DNA from 2 places in the Paenibacillus sp. FSL P2-0136 genome. Region 2 is predicted to be linked to the other one. Evidence: riboswitches for the same ligand, from Rfam matches in the RefSeq annotation. Region 2 holds a riboswitch; the other holds the start of a gene.
The links. A riboswitch is a leader RNA that binds a small molecule or an ion and turns the genes downstream of it on or off. The one in region 2 is predicted to bind glycine.
Positions count from the first base shown of each region.

Region 1 (3,762 bases), 470 kb from region 2:
TGAAGCTGACCGGGGGGAGGAAATACCCTTTTACCAGTGAATATCCCTGACCCGTAGCTCCTACCACCGGCACTCCGGCTTCACTAAGCGCCTGGATATCGCGGTAGATGGTTCTTACGCTAGTCTCGAAGACGGACGCCAGATCCTCTGCCCGTACGACCCCTTTGCGCTGCAGCTCCAGTACGATGGCTAACATGCGGTCTGTCTTGTTCATACGGCGGCTGCACCCTCTTCATCCTGAAATCAGTTTATGTATTGATTATACTGATTTCCTGTTCACTTTTCTCCTTACGGCTTCTAATGGAATACAGAACGAACAGCAGGATGAACCAGAGCGGGGTGAACAGCAGCGCCGGACGGGTCTCGGCAGCAAAGAGCATGATCACAAGAATGGCGGCGAACAGCGTCAGGACGGCATAGTTAATTACCGGGGTGAACGGCGCTTTAAATTTGGAAGCGGCATGTAAGTCCGGGCGGTTCCTTTTATACTTGATATGGCAGACCAGCACAACGCCCCAGACCCAGATAAAGCAAATGGCGCTGATCGTAGTCACGATGCCGAAGGCCTGACCCGGAATAAGCTTGCTGAGCAGTGCCCCGGCAGAGATCACCAGCGTGGAGAGGAATAAGGAATTCGCAGGCACATGATTCCGGTTCAGCTTGCCAAGCTGAGGCGAGGCCTGATTCCGTCTGCTCAGATTGTAGAGAATCCGGCTGGTCGAGAACATCCCGCTGTTGCAGGCGGAGGCTGCCGAGGTTAAGACCACGAAATTGATAATCCCCGCAGCAATCGGAATCCCGACCAGACTGAAGGTGCGCACGAACGGACTTTCAGCCGCGCTAAGCTGGGTCCAGGGATTAATGCACAGCAGCACGAAGAGCGCGCCGACATAGAAGAAGAGAATCCGCAGCGGAATTTTGTTGATCGCGGACGGGATGTTTTTCTCAGGATTAGCCGTCTCCGCTGCCGATACCCCCACCAGCTCCACGCCGACATAGGCGAATACCACCATCTGGAAGGAGAACAGGAAGCCCTTCACCCCGTTCGGGAACACGCCCCCGTGCTCCCAGAGATTGCGGACCGACACTGAGCCTGCATCCGTCTTGAACTGGGTCACCAGCAGGACAATCCCCAGGCCGATCAGAGCCAGAATCGTAACCACCTTGATCAGAGCAAACCAGAATTCGAGTTCGCCGAAGCTTTTGACCGTGAGCAGATTGAGTCCGAGCAGAATGATCAGGCAGATCACGGCCGGCACCCACTGCGGAATATCGAACCAGTACTGCACATAGACGCCCACCGCAATCACATCGGCCATCGCCGTCATAATCCAGCAGAACCAATAAGTCCAGCCCGTAATGAACGCCGCCCGCGGCCCCAGGTAATCCTCAGCAATGTCTGTAAAAGACTGATACCCCGCCTTGGAGAGCAGCAGCTCCCCCAGCGCCCGCATCACAAAAAACACGGCAATCCCCACGATCAGATACGTGAGCATGATGGAGGGCCCGGCCTGCTGAATGGCTTTACCCGATCCCAGGAATAAACCTGTGCCAATCGTACCTCCGATGGCGATAAGCTGGACATGCCGGTTTGCAAGCTCTCTTTTTAACTCTGTCTGTGCCATACCTGTTTCCCCCTTAGTGTATATGACGCTGTCCTGCCGGGTAACGCAAAAAGGAGACTGGATATCATCCAATCTCCCGGTTCATAAGAGGTTCCAAATAAGCGTCTGCAGCAGCGGCTAATCCGCACGGCAAAACACAAATCCGGTACTCTTCTGTCCTTTTGCCTGAGATTGTGAACCCTTCGGCGCTGCGGTCTCCCGCAGTCTCTCCAGAAGCTGCTCCAGCTATAGTGTGATCCATAGCCTTCATAGCTTGCGAATATTCAATTATTTGAAGCTGACTTCATGTAAATATTTTTCAATTCTATGCACAGTCCAGACTTCTGTCAATATCATTTGTTACTCTCGTGGTCATCGCCGGGTGTCCTGCACTGCTTCATTGCACGTTATTTAACCGTAATTTTGGTTTCCAGGTCTTTATAATAAGTTTTAGCCCATTGGCCCTGCTTGTCTTTGAACATCTTCCCGCTGGCATCTTTGGAATACGTAAAAGGCTTCACGCTAATGGACTTCGGAACGGCTGGGAATGCACTATAGTTCTGTTCCTCGGTACCGCTTGTTTTAACCTTCTCAAACGGCTTGCCCCACGGCGAGATCACATTCCCCTTCTCATCCACAAGGTCATATAACATTCTTTCCGGGTTCACCTTGGACTTGGCCGCTGCCGGAACTTCACCCTTAAAGGTCACCTGCAGAGACATCGTTAACGCGGTCATCTCGAAGGAATTCACCGTATAATTGAATTTGTTGTTCTTCTTGGAGACGCCCGGCTTCAGGCTTAACAGGGTCCCCAGCTTGTTCACTTGAACTTTGAAAATAAACGGCTCCTTCACCCCGTTGGCGTATGCCTTCAGCGTTAGGTCGAATTTGTCCGGGATTTGCTGCTTCATGGCTCCTTTGGTCAGCCAGATCAACGCCGTGTCCGTATCTTCCAAATTGGGAATGATGGAAGTATCAAACAGCAGCTTTTTCCCATTGATCAACACGTCCACATTCCTGGTCTGGTCCATGAAAGAACCGTTCTTGCCCACCGTCCCTCCCTCCTGCCGGATACCTGCGACAAGCTCGTTATTGTCATAGATCAGATCGGTTAGAGTCAGGGTCACCCCTTCCTGGGTCACGGTCTGATTCGGGGCAGCAGCAAGCCCTTTCTGGACAAGCGCCTTCAGCACGGTGCTGTCACTGACCGCAAAGGCGCTGCCAGCCTTAGTTGCCTTGTTGACATCGGCTGCCGCCGCTACGGGTACAGTGAATCCCCCGCCGACAACTGTCCCTCCGAGTACAACGGTTACTGCTGTTGCTATCATTGCTTTCTTCATCGTATTTAAGCTGATCGTGTACATAGTTTCTCTCCTTTGCTGATTAAGAATATACAGGTATAACGTTCCCCTGCTGCTATTTTGTGACAGGAGCGCAGAATAACATCCTACTTGCACAAAGTCATTTTTGAATAAACAGGGTCATTTGCAAGAGAGAATTCGGTTCATCCGCTCTACTATAATAAGTTCATCCAGAACAAGTAGAGTGAGGTTAGAACTTATGGCAAATCCCGCACCACAAGCTATGAACACCAAGTTAGCGACACCGCCCCAGGGCCGTTTCGGCCGTCTGCTGCACAATATCGTGCGATACCGGGTGCTGCTGCTGATGCTGCTGCCCACCTCGATTATCTTTTTCATCAACTGCTATATTCCGATGTTCGGATTATTCATTGCCTTCAAGAACATCAACTACATTGACGGCATTATGGGCAGTCCTTGGGCCGGGCTCGACAACTTCCGGTTCCTGTTCGCCACCTCTGACGCCTTGCGCGTGACCATCAACACCGTGGGGTACAATGTGGTCTTCATTATCTCAGGACTCATCCTCTCGGTCTCGCTGGCCATTGCGATCAATGAGGTGCGTAACAAGCTGGCTTCGAAGTTCTTCCAGACCGTCATGATTATGCCGAACTTCCTGTCCATGGTCGTGGTCAGCTTCATCGTCTATGCCTTCCTGCACCCGGAGTACGGCTTCCTGGTCAAGCATATTCTGCCAATGTTCGGCTACTCCTCAGTGAATGCCTATATGCATCCTAACGCATGGCCTTACATTCTGTGGATCACCAAAATGTGGCACTCCATCGGGATCGGCAGCG
Region 1 is NZ_CP150244.1:7,050,466-7,054,227, forward strand. Features, by position in the region: gene NYE26_RS30075 (YafY family protein) at 1-214, opposite strand, end outside; gene NYE26_RS30080 (amino acid permease) at 249-1,625, opposite strand; glycine riboswitch at 1,769-1,848, opposite strand; gene NYE26_RS30085 (DUF5643 domain-containing protein) at 2,012-2,968, opposite strand; gene NYE26_RS30090 (ABC transporter permease subunit) at 3,189-3,762, shown strand, end outside.
Region 1: another riboswitch for glycine. It lies ahead of NYE26_RS30080 (amino acid permease); the one in region 2 lies ahead of gcvT (glycine cleavage system aminomethyltransferase GcvT).

Region 2 (3,762 bases):
TGGTCCGTCAAAAGCTGGCCCCCTTCCTGGCAGACGCCCCTAAACGCAGCGCCAGCACCAGCACCAATCCGGGAGAACCGCTATGAGACAAAGAAACCGCCGGCAGCGCCGCGCCGCCGCAGGGAAAGAGAGCCGGGACCGCTGGATGATTACCTATGCGGATCTGATCACGCTTCTGCTTATTTTCTTCGTGATTCTGTATGCTATGAGCAGTCTCGATTCGCAGAAATATGCCATTGTCAGCGGCTCCTTATCGGATACCTTCAAGAGCGGAAGTACAGTACTGGAAGGCGGAAGCGGCGTTCTGGAGGGCAAACAGGGAATCACTGGGACTGACGTTTCGAAGGGTCATAATGAAGACGGCAGCACCGCTGACACGCCTTCGGCCACAGACTCTGGGGATACGAACGGACTCAATGGACACGGGGCAGATACACCTGCAGCCGGACAAGAAGGAGATGGAGCTGGACACCAGCCGTCTGCGCGCGAGCTTGCTTTTCGTGAACAGGAGGCGAAGCTGGCTGCGCTTATGGGCGTTATCACCCAATACGTGGAGGAGAATAACCTGGGTGAGCAGATTTTTGTTGCCGATAAGCCGCAGGGCATTGCCATCACGCTCAGTGACCGCTTCCTGTTCGATGCGGGTAAGGCTGAGCTGAAATCGCCTGCACTCCCTGCACTGCGCCAGCTCTCCGGCCTGTTCCGCGGCATCGGCGCCACCATCAGCATCGAAGGCCACACCGACAATGTTCCCGTGACGCCAGGCTCAGTGTACAAAGACAACTGGGAGCTATCGGGCGCCCGGGCGCTGTCCGTCCTGCGCTTTTTTCTGGACAACGAGGGGCTGAGCCCCGATACCTTCCAGTACGCGGGTTATGCCGATACCCGGCCTGCATATGATAATGCGACCACCGAAGGCAGACAGAAGAACCGCCGGGTCGAACTCATTGTTCTGCGCCAGCTGCAGGAGACGGAATAATATACAGACGCAAAAAGACAGACCTCTCACATTAGTAACATCTAATGTAATAAAGAGAGGTCTGCCGTATTAATATCCGCTTCCGCAAAAAAGCTAACTTTTATTCCCCAACCAGTTGCTTGTACGCTGCCGCATCCAGCAGGCCGGTTACTGCCTCTGCGAACTCTGCGTCCAGCTCCAGCTCAAAAATCCAACCGTCTCCGTAAGGCTGATCGTTGATCAGCTCCGGGCTGGCCTCCAGCGCATCGTTGATCTTGGTCACCTTACCGGATACGGGTGAATATAGCTCCGATACCGTCTTCACGGACTCAATACTGCCCACGCTGTCACCAGCGGAGATTGCCGCGCCGACTTCCGGGAATTCTACAAACACGATATCGCCGAGCAGATGCTGCGCATGATCCGTAATCCCTACACGTACTACGCGTCCCTCGCCCTGCTGCGCCCACTCATGCTCTTCGCTGTATAGCAGGTTGTCAAGCACTTCACTCATGTCCAAGCCGCCTCTTTTCCGTAATTGGAGTTCTAAATTTAGTTATAGCCTAAGTTATCGGCTTGCCTAATGTCAATATAACTGACAGTAAAATTAAATTTGTCAACTTTTTGACGTTTTTTGATTGACAGGGCGGAGGGTTACCCGGTTTAATGGAGTCAGTAGAAAAACATATGGTTTGCGAATGATGGCATAGGGAGAGACTGTCTCACAGGAAGACAGCGCCGAAGGAGTAAGCCCGGGATGGGTGAATCTCTCAGGCAAAAGGACCTTTGCCGGACGCATCTCTGGAGAGCATCCGGATGCCTGCGCCGCAGGCTTCACGGATCACCAACGGGGAAACCTGCGCTGCAATGCAGGGTAACTCTCAGGTACCAAGGACAGAGCGAAAGTCCATTTATGCATACGTGCATAATGGCTTTCGCCTGTCCTTTTTCGTATGTAATCAAAGCCAAGGGAGTGACGAGATGGAGTCTTTGAGAAGAACGCCTTTTTATGATCTCTATGCCGCGTATGCGGAGTCCAGGTGTATTGATTTTGGCGGCTGGGAGCTGCCGGTTCAGTTCACAGGGATCGTGAAGGAGCATGAAGCCGTCCGCAATCAGGCCGGACTGTTCGATGTCTCCCACATGGGAGAATTCATGGTTACCGGAGAGGGCGCAGAAGCCTTCCTCCAGAGAATGACCACGAATGATGTCAGCCGCCTGGAAGACGGCGCGGCGCAGTATACCCTGATGCTCTATCCAAGCGGCGGTGTGGTGGACGATCTGCTCGTATACCGGCTGGGCGAGGAGCGTTACATGCTTGTCGTGAATGCGTCGAATATCGACAAGGACTTCCAGTGGCTGCAGGAGCATCTCACCGCCGAGTTCAGCGGGGTTACCCTGAAGAATATTTCGGATGAGACCCTGCTGCTCGCTTTGCAGGGACCGCTGGCCGAGACCATCCTTGCCAAAGTGACGGACGCTCCTCTAACGGAACTCAAGCCTTTTCACTTCATCGAACACACCGAGGTCTGCGGCGTCAGCGTCCTGCTCTCCCGCTCCGGATATACCGGTGAGGATGGCTTCGAGCTGTACGCTCCTGCTGATACGGCGGCTACCCTCTGGAAGGGCCTGCTGGAAGCAGGCGCTCCGCATGGCCTGACTCCTGCCGGACTCGGCGCACGCGACACGCTGCGCTTCGAGGCCAAACTGCCGCTGTACGGCCAGGAGCTGTCGGCGGATATCACTCCACTCGAAGCCGGTGTCCAGTTCTTCGTGAAGCTGGATGCAGGCGACTTCATCGGCCGTGACGCCCTGCTGAAGCAGAAGGAAGCCGGTCTGCCCCGTCGTCTTGTGGGCCTGGAGATGATCGACCGTGGCATTCCCCGCTCCCACTATCCCGTATACGCGGATGGAGTAAAGATCGGTGAAGTAACGACCGGCACCCAGTCCCCGACCCTGAAGCGGAATCTCGGACTCGCCCTGCTGGATACTGCCTATACGGAGATCGGTACAGAGGTGTACGTAGAGATCCGCGGCAAGCAGCTCAAGGCTGCCGTCATCAAAGCCCCATTCTACAAAAGAAGCCAAGGAGTGAAGCCGCAATGAAGCACCGCTATCTGCCTATGACCGGGCAAGACCGCGCAGAAATGATGGAGACCGTAGGCATCCAGTCCATCGATGAGCTGTTCGCCGATATTCCGCAGTCTGTCCGTTACCAGGGAACCCTGCCGATGTCCGGTGCGCTGGATGAGTACGCACTGCTTCGCCACATGAAGGGGCTAGCTAACAAGAATGCTGATTTCGATACCCATGCCAGCTTCCTTGGCGCCGGATTATACGATCACCACGTTCCGGTCGTCATCAACCATGTGATTTCCCGTTCGGAATTCTATACCGCCTATACCCCTTATCAGCCGGAGATCAGTCAGGGTGAGCTACAGGCGATCTTCGAATTCCAGTCCTATATCTGTGAACTGACCGGGATGAAGGTCGCCAATGCAAGTATGTATGACGGTGCAACGGCCCTGTCCGAAGCGGCTGTGCTGGCCGCAGGTGCCACCAAACGCAAGAAGCTGATTGTCTCCCGTACGGTTCACCCGGAAGCGCGTCAGGTACTGCGTACCTCCGCCAATGCCTGGGGCCTGCAAATTGTGGAGATTGATTACGCAGACGGGGTAACGGATCTTGCCAAGCTGGCCGAAGCCATTGACAGTGATACGGCTGCCGTTCTGGTTCAGTCGCCCAACTTTTTCGGCGGCATTGAGGATCTGCGCCAGATTGAGCCGCTGATCCATGCGGCCAAG
Region 2 is NZ_CP150244.1:6,576,364-6,580,125, forward strand. Features, by position in the region: gene NYE26_RS28065 (flagellar motor protein) at 1-86, shown strand, start outside; gene NYE26_RS28070 (flagellar motor protein MotB) at 83-979, shown strand; gene gcvH (glycine cleavage system protein GcvH) at 1,080-1,472, opposite strand; glycine riboswitch at 1,657-1,754, shown strand; gene gcvT (glycine cleavage system aminomethyltransferase GcvT) at 1,940-3,064, shown strand; gene gcvPA (aminomethyl-transferring glycine dehydrogenase subunit GcvPA) at 3,061-3,762, shown strand, end outside.